DNA from 2 places in the Stenotrophomonas sp. Steno-Z1 genome. Region 2 is predicted to be linked to the other one. Evidence: riboswitches for the same ligand, from Rfam matches in the RefSeq annotation. Region 2 holds a riboswitch; the other holds the start of a gene.

Region 1 (8,207 bases), on a different contig from region 2:
ACCGGCATGCGGCAATCGGTGATGACCAGGTCGTACGTTCCCTGCTTGAGCAGTTCCAACGCCTCCTGGCCATCGGCGGCCAGCGCGTAGGCCAGTCCCAACTGCTGCAGCCGCCAGCGCATCAGCGCCTGGTTGGTGGGATGGTCCTCCACCACCAGCACGCGACGTCGCTGCAGCGCCTCCGGCAACGCCGGCACGCCATCGCCGCCGGTCAGCGCCGCCTCCCCGGGCTCCATCGCCGGCACCACCGGCAACACCAGCCGCACCACCACCTCGGTGCCTTCGCCGGGGACGCTGTGCAGGTCCAGGGCACCGCCCATCAGCGCCACCAGGCGCTGGCAGATGCTCAAGCCCAGGCCAGTGCCGCCGTACTGGCGCGAGGTGGCCACATCGGCCTGGGCGAACGGCATGAACAGGCGCTCGCGTTGTTCCGGGGAAATGCCGATGCCGGTGTCGGCCACGCTCAGGCGCAGCCGTTGCGCGCCCTCGTCGTCCTGTTCCAGCGCCAGCGCGATGGAGACCCTGCCGTGCGCGGTGAACTTGATTGCATTGCTGAGCAGGTTGAACACGATCTGGCGCAGGCGCAGGCCGTCACCCAGGTGCCACGGCGCCACCTCCGCGTCGACCTGCAACTGCAGCTGCAGGCCCTTGGCCGCCGCCTGCGGCGCCAGCAGCTGCTGTACGTTGTCGAGCAGGCTGCGCAGCGCCAGTGGCTGCAGTTCCAGCTGCAGCGCGCCGGCGTCGATGCGCGAGTAGTCCAGGATGTCATCGAGGATGTGCCGCAGCATCTGCGCGGAATCTTCGATCACCGCGATGATGCGCCGCTGCTCGTCGTCCAGCGGCGTATGCGCCAGCACCTCGACCATGCCCAGCACGCCACTCATGGGCGTGCGGATCTCATGGCTCATCGTGGCCAGGAACGCGGACTTGGCCTGCGCGGCCTGCTCGGCGGCCGCCTTGGCCGCGACCAGGGCGTCCGCCTGGGCACGCGCTTCGGTGACATCCACCCAGTAGCCGCTCCACAGCATCTGGCCCTCCTCGGCCGCATAGGGCGTGGCGCGCGACCGCACCCAGCGCGTGCTGCCGTGCGGACGGGTGCGGAACTCCATGTCGAGCACGTCGAAGTCGCGTGCGGCCTGGTCCAGTGCCGCGCGCACGCGCGCGCGGTCCTGGGCCTCGACCCGCTCCATCACCTGCCCCCCATCGGCCATCGCCTCGGCCGCGCTGAGGCCGAACAGCGCCTCCATGTCGCCGGCGATGTAGGGGAAGGAGAACTGCCCGCTTGCATCGCGGCGCGCCTGGTAGACCGTGGCCGGCAGGTTGTCGGTGACCTCGGCGAGGCGCTGCTCCAACCGTCGTCGCATCGACACTTCATTGCGCAGCCGCCAATAGCCCCAGCCGTGCACCAGGAAGGCGGTCAGCAGCACCAGCGCCAGCGGCACGGCCCACCGCGCGATCGAGCGCCAGTCCAGCCCGCTGCGGTATTCGGCGGAGAGCCAGTCGCCGCGGATGGCTTCGTGCTCGCGCGTGCCGAGATTGACCAGCACGCGGTCGAAGGTGGTCGCCAGCGGGGCGTACTCGCGCTTGACGGCCAGCGACAGCCGATCGTTGAGGCCGGCGGGCGCGGTCACGTGCAACTGCGTGGGGTAGGACTCGCGCACGATGCGATCGGCCGTGGCCAGGTTGCCGACGTAGGCGTCGGCATCGCCGCGCGCGAGCCGTGCCAGCGCCTGCTCGCCGCTGCGCGCCGGCACGATGCGTGCGTTGGGCGCGTGCTGCAGGATGAAACCGCGCAGGCGATCGGGATCGGAGACCAGGATGCTGTGCCCATTGAGGTCGGCCAGGCTCAGTACCGGCGGGCTCTGGCTGCCGACCACGATCACGTTGGGGACGGTGATGAAGGGCTGGCTGAACACCCAGCCCGGCCCCAGGTACGTGGAGTCGTTGGGGATGCCCATGATCGCGTCGACCTCGCCCTTGCGCAGCTGCTCGCGCACCTCGAACCAGTCGTGTGCGGGCACCCGCGTCAGGTGCGCTCCGGCCAGGCTCAACTGGCGCAGGTAGTCGCCGGCCACGCCGCTGGGCTGGCCATCGGCATCGATGAACGCCAGCGGGGCGGCATGTGGCGCGAAGCCGAGGCGAAGCGGTTGCGCCAGCACGCGCTTTTCCGCGTTGCCCAGGATCAACTGCGACCTGCGCGACCACTGCAACGGCTGCAGCCAGCGATCGGCGATCGCCTCACGCTCGGCGCGGGTGAGCCGGGCCAGTGCGCCGTCCAGGGCCTCGGCCAGCGGCTGGCTCGCGTTGGTCACGCCGAAGTGCAGGCGCTCCTGCGGCAGGTCGCTGGGCCGCAGCAGGGAGACCCGCTGCAGCGCCTTGGCACCGATCAACGTACTGGCCACGTAGGCATTGCCGATATACACATCGGCCTCGTCGCGGCCGACCATGCCCAGCGCTGCCAGGGTATCGGCGGCGTTGATCCGCACCGCCCGCGGAAACCGCGCGCGCACCTGGTCGCTGGTGACGAACTCCCCCTCGGTCACCACGCGCAGGCCCTGCAGGTCCGGGTCGGTCGAGGTGCGGGTGTCGTCCGGGCGCCCGACCACCGCCAACGGTGCCTCGATGTAGGGCTGGGTGTAGACCATGCAGCGGGTACGGTCGGCGGTCAGGGTGACGTTCATCACCACGTCCACCTCGCCCCGACAGGCCGCGTCGAGCACGGCGGTCCAGCTGGGGTAGGTGCGGACCTCCACGCGCAGCCCCAACCGCGTCGCCAGCAGGCTCAGGTAGTCGTAGCCCAGGCCTTGGGGACGGCCGTTCTGGATGGATTCAAAGGGCGGCCAACCGCTGTCGTAAATGCCCAGGATGATGGTAGGGTGCCGTCCAAGCCATTCACTTTGGCGGGGCGAAAGCGACGCGGTGGTCGCGGGCACATCGGCGCCCATCGCCCACATCGGCATGAATGCAAGGATCAGCAGAACCAGCCAGCGGACAACCGGGGTACGCATGCGGTCTGATCTCCGTAGAATGATGTTTCCACCACGGCACGACCCATGCGGCGTCCGCCTCGGCGACCATACTAATCCATGACCTTGCGCATCATCATCGCCGACGATCATCCGGTGGTCCGTATCGGCACCAAGGCCGTGATCGAATCCAGCGGGGTCGGCACGGTGGTGGCCGAAGCCAGCAGCGCCGACGAACTGTTCGCCGCGCTCGCCCAGCACCCGTGCGACGTACTGGTGACCGACTACTCGATGCCCGGCAGCCAGCAGGCCGACGGGTTCACCATGATCGGCATGATCCGGCGGCGTTTCCCGGACCTGCCGGTCCTGATGCTGAGCGTCTCCAACAACCTGGCGATCCTGCGCATGGTGGTCTCCACCGGCGTGCTGGGCCTGGTCGACAAGACCTCCTCGATGGAAGAGCTGCCCCTGGCCATCCAGACCGTGCAGCGCGGCGTGCCGTATGTGAGCCGCACCCTGAAGGAACGCATCAATGCCATTGGCACTCATAACGTGGGTGACGTGGGCACCAAGCCGCTGTCACCGCGCGAAGTGGAAGTGCTGCGCCTGCTTGGCAGTGGGCAGACGGTGAAGGAGATCGCCCTGCAGCTGCACAAGAGCGTGAGCACGATCAGCCGCCAGAAGGGCGATGCGATGCTGAAGCTTGGGCTGAAGGGCGATGCCGAGTTGTTCGACTACCTGCGCGACGGCGACATCTGACGCCCGTCAGCGCATGTACCAGCGCCGGATTCATGCGCAGGTCAGGCTTTTTTCAGCGCCGCTTCATGCGTCCTGCCGCTAGATGAATACGCACGCTGAGCGGTCCACCGGGGCAATGTTCCGGCAATGTCCGGCCCCCAGCGTGGTAGCCAAGGCCGGTGGGCAGGCAGTCGCCACACCTCCCGACCGTGGCAAGCACCTGACAGGAGAACCGAACATGCTCAACATTTCCGCACTCAGCCTTCGTGGACTGGCCATGGCCCTGGCCCTGACCGCCGGCCTGGCCACCATCAGCGACGCCAGCGCCATGTCCCGCAAGGACAAGCGCACCGTGGTGGGCGCGGTGGTGGGCGGCGTGGCCGGCCACCTGATTTCCAACGGCGACCCGACCGCCACCGTGGGCGGTGCCGTCGCCGGCGGCGCGATCGGCAACCTGACCACCCGCGATCGCCATGACAACCGGTATGACCGTCGCTATGGCTACGACCGCGACCGTCGCCATGACCGCGGCCACCGCGACTGGGATCGCCGACACGGCCGCGGCTGGTAATACCGCCAGCGGTGTCCACACAGCCGTAGCAGCAGCGGGCGGGTCGATGACCCGCCCGTTCTGCGTTCCGGGCCCCGGCGGTATCGCGCTACCCTAGGCGCCCGGCAGCAGCACCGCCCCCGTCGCACGTCCCGATGAACAACGCTCCCCACCTCGTCCAGGGCCTCAACAACGATGCCGTGGACGCCGACTGGCCGGCGCTCGACGAGGCCGAGATCGGTTGGCTGGCCGGGCAGTACCCGCAGTGGCACGGCCAGGCGCGCCTGCGCTGGCACAGCCCGCGACCGCTGTCGGCGGCCGCCCTGGTGGACACCGGCGCGGGGCAGGTGTTCGTCAAGCGCCACCACGGCAGCGTGCGCAGCGCGGCGACGCTGGGCGAGGAACACCGCTTCATCGCCCACCTCGGTGCAGCGGGCCTGCCGGTGGTGCAGGTGCTGCGCGCGGCCGACGGCAGCACCGCGCTGGCGCACGACGGCTGGACCTACGAAGTGCATACCCTGGGCCGGGGCGAGGATGTATACCGCGATGCGCCGTCGTGGACGCCGTTGACCGCGATCGCCCAGGCCCACGAGGCCGGCCGCATGCTCGCACGCCTGCACCAGGCGGCCGCCGATTATCACGCGCCCCAACGCGGCACCCACCTTCTCGTCGCGCGCGACGACCTGATCCGTGCCCGCGACCCGCTGGCCATGATCGCCCACGACCTCGACCAGCGTCCCGGCCTGGCAGCGTATCTCGGCCGGCGCGATTGGCGCGCGGACCTGCAGCGCGCGGTGCTGCCCTGGCATGCCGGCCTGGCCGGCCGCCTGCAGGCCGAACCGCGCCTGTGGGCGCACAACGACTGGCACGTCTCCAACCTGCTGTGGCGCGCCGACGGCGAGACGATGGCCGTGGCGAGCGTGCTCGACTTCGGGCTGGCCTCGCCCACCAGTGCCCTGTTCGACCTGGCCACCGCGATCGAGCGCAATGCCATTGCCTGGCTGGAGATCGACCGGCCGGCCCCGGCCGCGCGGCCGGGGATCGCGCTGGCCCTGCTGGCCGGCTATCGCGAGGTGCTGCCCCTGTCGGCCGCGCGCGTGCACCTGCTGGCCGACCTGCTGCCGATCGTGCACCTGGATTTTGCCCTGTCCGAAGTGGAGTACTTCGAGGGCGTCACCGGGTCGCCGGCCAACGCGGACGTGGCCTACCACACCTTCCTGCTCGGCCATGCGGCCTGGTTCCAGGGCCACGACGGGCAGGCCCTGCTCGCGGCGCTGCATGCGGCCGCCTGAACGCCGGCGGGCAGCGCCGCGGCGTTTGTGGTGAAATAGCCCTTGAAGCGGGGGTGCCTGGCGAAGCCAGGCTGAGAGAGTCCCTTGGAACCTGATCCGGTTGATACCGGCGTAGGGAGCTTTGTGCAGTGGGCGCAACGACCGGATGGGTCGGTGCGTGCGCGCCGTCGCTTCGTCTCTTCTGGCTGATGACGAATCGAATGAACCGCTGCTACCGCCCTGCCCTGCTGACCGTCGCCCTGTGTGCCGCCCTGCCGCTGCACGCCCGCGATGCCGCCCCCGACGCCGCCGAACGCTCCCCGACCGACCTTGCCGCCGTGCGCGTGCAGGCCCGGCAACCGGTGGCCGATACCGTCCAGACCAGCAGCTTCGGCAGCGGCGACTGGAAGGACACGCCGGCGTCGCTGACGGTGCTGGACCGCATGCTGCTGGACAGCCGCCAGGTGCGCACGCTGTCCGAACTGGCCAGCAACGATGCTTCGCTGGGCGACAGCTACGCGCCGGTGGGCTACTACCAGAACATCGCGATCCGCGGCTTCCCGCTGGATACCGGCACCGGCTACCGCTTCAACGGCCTGAGCACCACCGGCGAGCAGCGCCTGGCGTTGGAGAACATCCAGCAGGTGGAGATTCTCAAGGGCGAGGCCGGCCTTGCCGCCGGCGTGATGGCGCCCGGCGGCATCATCAACTACGTGGGCAAGCGTCCGGCCGAGGTGCGCACGGTCACCCTGGGCACCGACTCGGAAGGCTCGCGCTACGCGGCGCTGGATGCCGGCCATTGGCTGACCCCGCGCGTCGGCGTGCGCGTGAATGCGGCGTGGGATGGCAGCGAATCGTATATCGAGCACGCCGAGGGCCGTCGCAATTTCTACTCGCTGGCCACCGACTGGCTGATCAGCGACCGCAGCAAGCTCGAGGTGGATGCCAACTACCAGACCAGCGCGCAGCGCTCGGCCTCCGGCTACCAGCTGCTCGGCGCCCGCACCTTGCCGCGCGGCGTGGACCGCGAGCACATGCTGGGCTACCAGCCCTGGCAGCGGCCGGTAGGCATCGACAGCACCAACATCACCGCACTGCACACCTACCAGTTCAATGCGCAGTGGCAGTCGCGGGTGTCGGCCGGCTACAGCCGGTCGGTGATCGATGACAACGTGGCCTTCGCCTATGGCTGCTACTACGCCGCGCAATGCGCCGATGGCAGCGTGCCGGGCAACTACTTCGCGCCCGATGGCGACTACGACGTCTACGACTACCGCAGCCCCGACGACACCCGCCGCAACCTGGAAGCACGCGCCGAACTGCGCGGGCGCATCGACACCGGGCGCGTGGGCCACGACCTCAGCATCGGCGCCGATCGTTTCGAGCGCACCATCGACAAGCGCCGCAACGTCAACGAGTACGTCGGCACCGCCAACATCGGCGATGCGCAGGTGCCGGTGTTCGCGCCGTCGCCGCTGCAGCCGGGCCCGTCGGTGCGGCGCCTGGACAGCGCGCAGACCGCGCTGTTCGCCATGGACCGCATGCAGTTCGGCGAGGACTGGCAATGGCTGGCCGGTGGCCGCTTCGTGCGCCTGGACGAGCGCGCCTTCGACAAGCGAGGCGCGCCGGAACGCCGCAGCCGGCTGTCGCGCTTCCTGCCGCAGACCGCGCTGATCTGGAACGCCACCGACGAGGTGAATGTGTACGCCAGCTACGTGCGCGGCATTTCGCTCGGCCAGGAAGCCCCGTTCTGGACCTCCAACGATGGCGCGTTCCTGGCCCCGGTGCTGTCGCGCCAGACCGAAGTCGGCGTCAAGTACGCCGCGGCCGACGCACTCACCCTGGGCGCGGCCGTGTTCCGCACCTCGCAGCCGTTCCAGTACGCCAGGCCCGATGCCAGCGACGCCGGCTATACCTTCGTCGCCGAAGGCCAGCAGACCCACACCGGCCTGGAGCTGACCGCCAATGGCCGGCTCGCCAAGGGCCTGGTTCTCACTGCCAGCGTCAGCGCGCTGCAGGCGCGCGCGCGCAGCACCGGCACCGCGCTGTATGAGGGCCACCAGCTGGTCAACGTACCCAAGCTGCGCGCCAGCGTGCATGCCGACTACGCGCTGCCCTTCGCCTCCGGTCTGGCGGTCACCGGCGGCTGGCGCTACGCGTCGGCGAACGCGGCCACGGTGGACGGCAGCGTGCGCGCGCCGGCCTACCACGTGGTCGACCTCGGCCTGCGCTTCAAGCACGCGCTGGGCGAGCATCCGGTCACCTGGAACCTGTCGGTGGACAACGTGTTCGACCGCTTCTACTGGCGGGATACCGGCAGCAGCGCCGGTGACTATTACCTGTTCGCCGGTGCGCCGCGCCAGGCACGGCTGTCGGTCACGTTCGGGCTATGAACGCCGCGGCGATCCTGGAATGGTCGGCGGTCATGGCCAGCCTGCTGGGCGTGTGGCTGATGGCACGCCGGCGCATGCTGGCGTGGCCGGTCGGGCTGGTGGCGGTGGCCCTGTACGGGGGCGTGTTCGCCGAGGCCCGGTTGTACTCGGACACCCTGCTGCAGGTCGTGTTCGGCGGCTTCCTGGTGTACGGCTGGCTCAGCTGGCACCGGCACGCGCAGGAGGACGGTGCGATCGTGATCGCACCACTGGCACGGCGCACGCTGCTGCGTGACCTGGCCATCGGCAT
Region 2 (8,207 bases):
CGAGGTCAGGTTGTTCAGCACGTCCGCGACGCTCGAGAAGCCCTGCTTTTCCAGGGTCTCACGGGTCATCGTCAGGATCGGCTGCTGCGTCTCCATGTTGGCGCCGCGGATGCGCGAGCCGGTGACCGAGATGCGGTCGAGGTCAGTGGTGCCGGAGGCAGCTTCCTGCGCCGAGGCAAAGCTCGGCGCCAGCGCCAGCGCAATGCCGGCGGGCAGAAGGCCCAGCCGCACTGCGGGAGTACGAAAATTCATTTATCTCTCCGAGGTACGTTAGTAGCGTGTTAAAACGCCTCGGAAAGTTACGACTGCGTTACGGTTAATTATTTGCGGGATGCCACCGGAGACTTTGCCGACTTTGGCGACAGCATTCCCACGCTCTCGCGGAAGCCTGACGCAGACTGCCCGTAACGCGCGCGAAACGCCCGTGCGAAGCTGCAGCAGTTGTCAAATCCACTCGCGGCCGCCACTTCGCCGATCATCATGTCGGTATCACGCAGCAGGTCGGCCGCACGCTCCAGGCGCAGGCGCGCCGACAGCGACTGCGGGCTTTCCTCGTACAGGCTCTGGAAGGTCTTGGACAGGTACCAACTGGAGAAGTTGGTCAGCTCGGCCAGTTCGCCGATGCGCACCACGCGGTGACTGTTGCCCTCCAGGAACAGGCGCGCACGCTGCATGCGGCCGAACACCTGGCGCTTGCGCACGCGCGAGCGGCCCGGGCAACGCTGCACGCCGGTGGCCAGCACGCGCTGCAGCGACGCCAGGTGCAGCAGCACCGGGCGCAGGGCCTGGGCCGGCTGCCCGCTGGCCAGCGCGTCGCGCCACAGGCGCAGGGCCACGCGGACTTCGCTGCGGCTCATGCTGCCGCGGCCGGCGTACAGGCTGCAGTCGTCCAGCTGGCCCAGCGCGCGCAGCGCATCCGGGGTCAGGCTCAGCCCGATGCACAGCCCGTCGCGACCGGCCTGGATCATTGGCCGGGATTCCTTCTCGAAGGCGATCCACTCGCGCTGGCGCAGGCGGAAGCGGCCTTCCTTGGATTCCACCCAGGCGCTGCCACGCAGCTGCATCCACACGGTGAAGGTGGTGCCGGCGGTCTGCAGGCTGCCGAGCCGGGCCACGCCCAGGCAGGTGGGCAGCGCGCCGTCGTCGACGATCTTGTCCAGGGAAAGCGATTGGCCGCGATCGGCCAGGGAGAGCTGACGCATGACTGCACCGTGTTTGCCGTTACTGGGCAAACGTTTTGCCAAATCAGGCCGGCGCGGTCAGGAAGGTTCAACGAGATTCATCCGAATTCGACACGAGGCCGATACGAAGGAATCACGAAGACTATTTTCCCTTTGGCAACAAGGCGTTGGAGATGGCGGAAAACACCGGGGCAGGCGCATCGGGCAGCGTCATCACGCCGATATCGGCGCCATCGGCGACCGCCAGGGCCACGTACAGGGCGCTGCCATCGCGCTGCGCACTGAAGCCGTTGCCGGCGCTCAGGCGCTCGCCGTCCAGGCAGTACTCGACGCCCGGCGCGCCGGCCGTGATGCGCGAGAACAGCGTGGCGCAATCGGCGCGGTTGGACAGGTAATCGACGCTGCCATGGGGGGCCACGGTCCAAGTGCGGTAGCGCCAGCGCGATGGCCGGTCATCGCTGACCTGCTGGATGCTGTCGGCAGTGAGCTGCGCATCGGCCGACCACAGCCCGCCCGCCGACAGCCGGGTGAACAGCACGCGCCGGGTGGAGGGATCGAAGCGCGCCTGCGAGACCCCGTCGATGCTGCCCAGCAGTTTCCACGGCGTACTGCGGCGGTCGAACAGGGACAGCCGCATGCGCTCGTGCTCGTCGCGATCGACCACCAGCAGGTGCTGGGCATCGGCGGCATACAAGGCCTGCAGCGGTTGCGCGACCGGCACCGGCAGCGCCACCACCTGTTCGTCGCGCGGGGACACCTCATAGATGATCGGATTGGCCTGCGCGTCGCGGCCGGACACGAGCAGATGGGTGCTGTCCGGCGACCAGTCGGCGGCCTGCCGGGTCTCCGGGCGCAATCCCTCGACCGGGCGCAGCGATTCCGGGCGGCCCAGGTCGGCCCACCACAGGCCGTAGTTGCCGGAGCGGTCGGAGGTGAACACCAGTTGCCGGCCATCGGGCGCGAGCATGGGCTGGCCATCGCGGCCGTTGGAGGCGAACAGGCGCTCGGGCTGGCCCGGTCGGCCGTCGGTGAGCGGCACGCGGAACAGGCCGAACTGGGCCTTGCGGTGGACGAAGGCGAGCATTTCGCTGTTGCGCGCCACTGCCGGCGACTGCGCATCGTCGATGCCGACATCGCGCAGCGTGCGGGTCTCCACGTCCAGCTCGTACAACCGCGATTCGCTGTCCACGCGCCGGCCGAACACGATGTGGCGGCTGTCGCTGCGCCAGGCCCAGCCACGGATCTCGGCCGAATCGTCGGTGAGCTGCTCGGGCACCCCGCCGGCGGCAGGCAGGCGCCAGAGGTCGCCGATCTGCGGGTTGCGCACGAAAACGATCCAGCGTCCATCCGGCGAGTAGCGCGGGGCGTAGTCGAAGCTGTCCTCGGCGACCTGGTAGTCCAGCGGCGTCCAGCGCCCGCTGGCGATATCCAGCACGCGGATGCCACGGTGAGCGAAGCGGCCGGCCAGCGAGCCGAACACCAGCCCACGGCCATCCGGGGTCCAGTCGAAGCTGAGCAGTTCGGTGCCGTCGCAGCGGGTGACGTGGCGCACCGCGCCGCCGGTGGCACTGGCGATCAGCACCTCACAGCCGGCATCGGGACCGAAGCGCGCAAAGGCGATCTCGCGCCCGTTCGGCGACCAGTTCGGAAAGCGGTCCGAGTAACCGTCCGGCGTATCGGCAAGCAGCCGCGCGGGGGCGTTGCCGGAGGTCTGCACCTTGATCGTGCTGCCCTGGCGTGCGCTGCTGTCGGCCTCGTAGGCCACCTGCGAGCCATCCGGGGAAAGCGTGGGATAGGTCTCGAAGCCGGCGGTGGCGGTGATCAGTCGATACGGCCGCTGCGGGCTGCCGACCACGCGACTGCCATCCTCGAGCACGCCGCTGCCGGCGGAGGCCGGCGCAGGCCGTTGCAGCAGCAGCGCGGTCATCACCAACAGCGCGATCAGCATGGCGATGCCCAGCGCGAGCAGCACGTAACGCCGCATCCGTCGCCAGCGACTGCGCGGCGACGAGGCGGCGCCATCGATCGCGCCCGGCGCACTCGAAAGCACCACGTCGGCGGAACTTTCGAGTGCGTCCGGCGCGGGCGCCGCGACGGCATCCTGCACGGTGACGGGCACGAGCAGGCGATAACCGGTCTTGGCGATGGTCTCGATGTACGGCGTGCCGGTGACATCGTCACTGCTGAACGCCTTGCGCAACTGGGTGACGGCCTGGGTGAGCACATCGTTGGTCGGCAGCGTATCGGGCCACACCTCGGCGAACAGTTCATCGCGGGTGACCACCGCCCCCGGCGAGCGCATCAACGCCTTCAGCACGCCCAATGCCTTGGGCGTCAGCCGACGTGGACGGCGCGCGCCCGGCACGCTGACCTCACGGGAGGACAACGTCACGGTGCAATCGCCGATCCTGATCACATCGACTGGGGGAGACTCGCTAGTGGGGCTGATCATTCCGGTGCTACGAGTGAATGCAGAACAACAGGAACGCAGCATCCATCGCAACCGAACACCGATCGAACGAACCGCCAGATTCCGCACATGCCATCAGCGCAAACCGCAAAAAAACTGAAGCGCGCGAATACTAGCCTATGCCGGTTAACTGCGCCTGTGCGCGTGGACAACATCAGGCTCTCTCTCGCCGACGAATTCACATAAATCGCTTCAGTATTCGCGCCTTCGGGCGCGAATTTTTTATCTGCGATTCAGTTTCGTCCACGCCGAAGCATGGTCAATCCGACCAGCCTGGAAACCACCAAAGCCACGTACATCACGCCTGCAAACTGCTCCAGCATGACCAGTGCCCGGGCCTGCGGATGCACCGGCACGACGTCGCTCAAACCGACCCCGGACAGCAAGCTGAAGCTGAGATAAAGCAGCTCCATCCAGGTGCGCAATTCGGTTTCGCTGGTGGCCAGGAAACTGCCCGGGTACCACTGTTGGCAAACCGAGAAGGCGAACGCGAATGCCCAGGCGAGCAGGGTGAATGTCGCCCCGGCCGCAAACAGCTCGTCGCGGGTGACCTTGTGGTCCTGCAGCATGTAGGCGGTGAGGCTGCCGGCGGTATAGAAGTACAGCAGGCATTCCAGCAGTTGCGCGGTGGTGGTGAGTGCGGGCCGGCCCAACAGGGCGCCGCTGATGGAAAACACCACCGAGGGAATCGCCAGCAGCAACGCCAGCCACATGCCCAGCGGGCTGCGCCGCACCACCCACAACGCCAGGCCGAGCACGGCAATGCCGAACGCGCCGAACACCGCGCGGCTGGCCCCGGCCTCGTCCATCGCCGGGTACAGCAGCACGCCCAGCAACTGGACACCGAGCAGCCAGGCCGACGGATGCCGGCGGGCGATGGCCAGCCATTTGGTGGTGCGTGCGATGGCCATGCCAGATCCCTTCCCTGCCCCGGTTGCCGCCGAGCTTAGCGCGTTGCCCGCGGTGGTCGCATGAGCGTGCCGGGACGACGAGCGCGCCGCCCCGGCACGGCCCATCACGCCTGCCGGTACACGTCCGCGCCCAACGCGCGGAACTCCGCCGATTTGCCGGCCATTCCGTCCTGCAGCGCGTCCTGTTCGCCCAAGCCATGCTCGGCGGCATAGTCGCGCACGTCCTGGGTGATCTTCATCGAACAGAAGTGCGGGCCGCACATCGAACAGAAGTGCGCCAGCTTGTGCGCGTCCTTGGGCAGGGTCTCGTCGTGGAACTCCTTGGCCTTCTCCGGATCCAGGCCGAGGTGGAACTGGTCCTCCCAGCGGAACTCGAAGCGCGCCTTGCTCAGCGCGTTGTCGCGCACCTGCGCGCCCGGATGGCCCTTGGCCAGGTCGGCGGCATGCGCGGCGATGCGGTAGGCCATGATGCCGTCGCGCACGTCCTGGCGGTTGGGTAGCCCCAGGTGTTCCTTCGGGGTGACATAGCAGAGCATCGCCGTGCCGTACCAGCCGATCATCGCCGCGCCGATCGCGCTGGTGATGTGGTCGTAGCCAGGCGCGATGTCGGTGGTGAGCGGGCCGAGCGTGTAGAACGGCGCTTCACCGCACTCGCGCAGCTGCTTGTCCATGTTTTCCTTGATCAGCTGCATCGGCACGTGGCCGGGGCCCTCGATCATGGTCTGCACGTCGTGCTTCCACGCCACCTTGGTCAATTCACCGAGGGTTTCCAGCTCGCCGAACTGCGCTGCGTCGTTGGCGTCGGCGATGCAGCCCGGGCGCAGGCCATCGCCCAGCGAGAAGGTCACGTCGTAGGCCTTCATGATCTCGCAGATATCCTCGAAGTGCGTGTAGAGGAAATTCTCCTTGTGGTGGGCCAGGCACCACTTGGCCATGATCGAGCCCCCGCGCGAGACGATGCCCGTCACCCGTCGGGCGGTGAGCGGGACGTAGCGCAGCAGCACCCCGGCGTGGATGGTGAAGTAGTCCACGCCCTGCTCGGCCTGCTCGATCAGGGTGTCGCGGAAGATCGGCCAGCTCAGGTCTTCGGCACGCCCATCCACCTTCTCCAGCGCCTGGTAGATCGGCACCGTGCCGATGGCGACCGGCGAGTTGCGGATGATCCACTCGCGCGTTTCATGGATGTGCTTGCCGGTGGACAGGTCCATCACGGTGTCACCGCCCCAGCGGATCGCCCACACCAGCTTTTCCACCTCCTCGGCGATGCCCGAGGACACCGCGCTGTTGCCGATGTTGGCGTTGATCTTGGTGAGGAAGTTGCGGCCGATGATCATCGGCTCGCTTTCGGGGTGGTTGATGTTGTTGGGCAGCACGGCACGACCACGGGCGATCTCGTCGCGGACGAACGCCGGGGTGATCAGCGCCGGAATCGAGGCGCCGAACGCCTCGCCGGGATGCTGCCGCAGCAGCGCCGCCTCGCGGACCGCCTCCAGCCGCTGGTTTTCGCGGATGGCGACGAACTCCATCTCCGGGGTGATGATGCCGCGGCGCGCGTAGTGCATCTGGGTGACGTTGGCGCCGGCCAGCGCGCGACGCGGCTGGGTGCGCGACGGGAAGCGCACCGCATCCAGGCGCGCGTCGAGCGCGCGCGAACGCCCGAACGCGGAGCTCAAGCGGGCCAGCGGCTCGGTATCGCCGCGCTCGGCCACCCAGCCTGCGCGCAACGCCGGCAGCCCGGCGGCAAGGTCGATGGCGGCCTGCGGGTCGGTGTACGGGCCGGAGGTGTCGTACACGGTGACCGGTGCGTTCTCTTCGCCGCCGAACAGCGTCGGGGTGCGGGTCAGCACGATCTCGCGCATGGGGACCTGCACGTCGCTGCGCGATCCGGGCACGTGGATCTTGCGCGACCCCGGGATCGGCCGGGTGACCGACGTGGAGAGTTGCTGGGCTTGCTGCTGCAAGGTGGGGTGCGGTGCGTTCATCTGGCTTCGTCCTGGATCGGTTTCCGCACGGGACGTGGCGGAAGGGACGAAGCGGCGGCGCACGGCGGACGCATCACGGGCCGCCGTCGGACGGGGGTCCGATGGCGCAATGCGTCACCTGTTGCGAAGCATCCCTACGCCGGTGTCAACCGGATCAGGTTCGAAGGGACTATCTCAACCGTGGCCGTTGGGCCGCGGTACCCCCGCTTCGGGGCGAATTAGACCACAACACCGACGCGATTGGCGCATCCCCGACGAGCGCCTCGGCGGCGCCGGTTTGAACGTGAACAATGCGCTGACAGTGCATGGCCTAGAATGCTGCGGCGCGGCAGGGCCTCTCCCGTCCGCAGCGGAGTTCCGCATCGCCCGGCATCGACCGGCTTGAATCGCCCCAGCGGGTGTTGTCGCGCTGGAGACGGCAGGCATTGGCTCGCCTCATTCGTACGGAGAAACTCCCCGCATGGTGTTTCGCATTTCCATCGCACTGATCGTCATCCTGGTGCTGATCGCCGGCCTCGCGCCCGGCCCCTTCAACGACGTGGTGCAGAGTGGCCTGGGCCACATCATCCGCAGCACCGGCTGGCTGTACCTGCTGGTGGTGTTCATCACCCTGTCGTTCCTGATGTACCTGGCGTTCGGCCGGCTGGGTTCGCTGCGCATCGGCGGCGAAGATGCCGAGCCGGACTTCTCCAACGCGAGCTGGATGTCGATGCTGTTTGCCGCGGGCATGGGCATTGGCCTGGTGTTCTGGGGGGCCGCCGAACCGATCTCGCACTTCATCAAGCCGCCGGAAGGATTGGCGCCGCAGAGCATGGAGGCCGCCCGTGCCTCGATGCGCTATGCGTTCTTCCACTGGGGCCTGCATCCGTGGGCGATCTATGCGCTGATCGGGCTGGCGATGGCCTGGTTCCAGTTCAACCGCAACGGCCGCGGCTTGATCAGCGACCTGCTGCAGCCGCTGATCGGCGCCCACCACCGTGGCTGGATCGGCACGGTGGTCAACGTGGCGGCCGTGGTGGCAACGGCCATCGGCGTGGCCACCACGCTGGGCTTCGGCACGATCCAGATCGCCGCGGGGCTGCAGCGGGTGTTCGGCATCCGCGATTCGATCCCGGTGCAGCTGACCATCATCGCGGTGGCCTTCGTGCTGTACATGGCCTCCACCACCAGCGGGGTCAACCGCGGCATCAAGTGGCTGTCCAATTTCAACCTCGGCCTGGCTGCGATGCTGCTGGCCCTGGTGCTGGTGCTGGGGCCCACCGGCTTCATCTTCGATACGTTCACCACCACCATCGGCTCGTACCTCAATTCGCTGGTGACGATGAGCCTGCGCATGTCGCCGTTCTCCGGCAGTACGTGGGTGGCCGACTGGACGATCTTCTACTGGGCGTGGTGGATCGCATGGGCGCCGTTCGTGGGCTCGTTCATTGCGCGGGTCTCGCGCGGGCGCAGCATCCGCGAGTTCGTGCTGGGCGTGGTGATCGCGCCGAGCGTGCTGGGCTTCCTGTGGTTCTCGGTGTTTGGCGGGACCGCGCTGTGGTCGCAGATCTTCGGGCACGTGGACCTGGCCCAGGCGCTGGGCAACGGCTACGAGACGGTGCTGTTCACCATGTTCGACAGCCTGCCGATGCCGACGGTGCTGTCGGTGATCGCGCTGGTGCTG

The links. Region 2 has a riboswitch for thiamine pyrophosphate ahead of thiC (phosphomethylpyrimidine synthase ThiC). Riboswitches for the same ligand answer to the same signal wherever they lie in the genome.
Region 1: it holds a riboswitch for thiamine pyrophosphate, as region 2 does, so the genes downstream of both, AC06FD_RS11670 (TonB-dependent siderophore receptor) here and thiC (phosphomethylpyrimidine synthase ThiC) in region 2, are expected to answer to the same signal.

What each region holds. Positions count from the first base shown of each region.
Region 1 is NZ_JBWJPB010000003.1:203,678-211,884, forward strand. It holds gene AC06FD_RS11650 (ATP-binding protein) at 1-3,008, opposite strand, end outside; gene AC06FD_RS11655 (response regulator) at 3,087-3,725, shown strand; gene AC06FD_RS11660 (glycine zipper 2TM domain-containing protein) at 3,943-4,275, shown strand; gene AC06FD_RS11665 (phosphotransferase enzyme family protein) at 4,410-5,546, shown strand; TPP riboswitch at 5,586-5,681, shown strand; gene AC06FD_RS11670 (TonB-dependent siderophore receptor) at 5,747-7,918, shown strand; gene pnuC (nicotinamide riboside transporter PnuC) at 7,930-8,207, shown strand, end outside.
Region 2 is NZ_JBWJPB010000001.1:13,372-21,578, reverse strand. It holds gene AC06FD_RS00080 (TonB-dependent receptor plug domain-containing protein) at 1-252, opposite strand, end outside; gene AC06FD_RS00075 (helix-turn-helix transcriptional regulator) at 321-1,202, opposite strand; gene AC06FD_RS00070 (winged helix-turn-helix domain-containing protein) at 1,324-3,633, opposite strand; gene AC06FD_RS00065 (ion channel) at 3,885-4,562, opposite strand; gene thiC (phosphomethylpyrimidine synthase ThiC) at 4,667-6,544, opposite strand; TPP riboswitch at 6,658-6,759, opposite strand; gene AC06FD_RS00055 (BCCT family transporter) at 7,005-8,207, shown strand, end outside.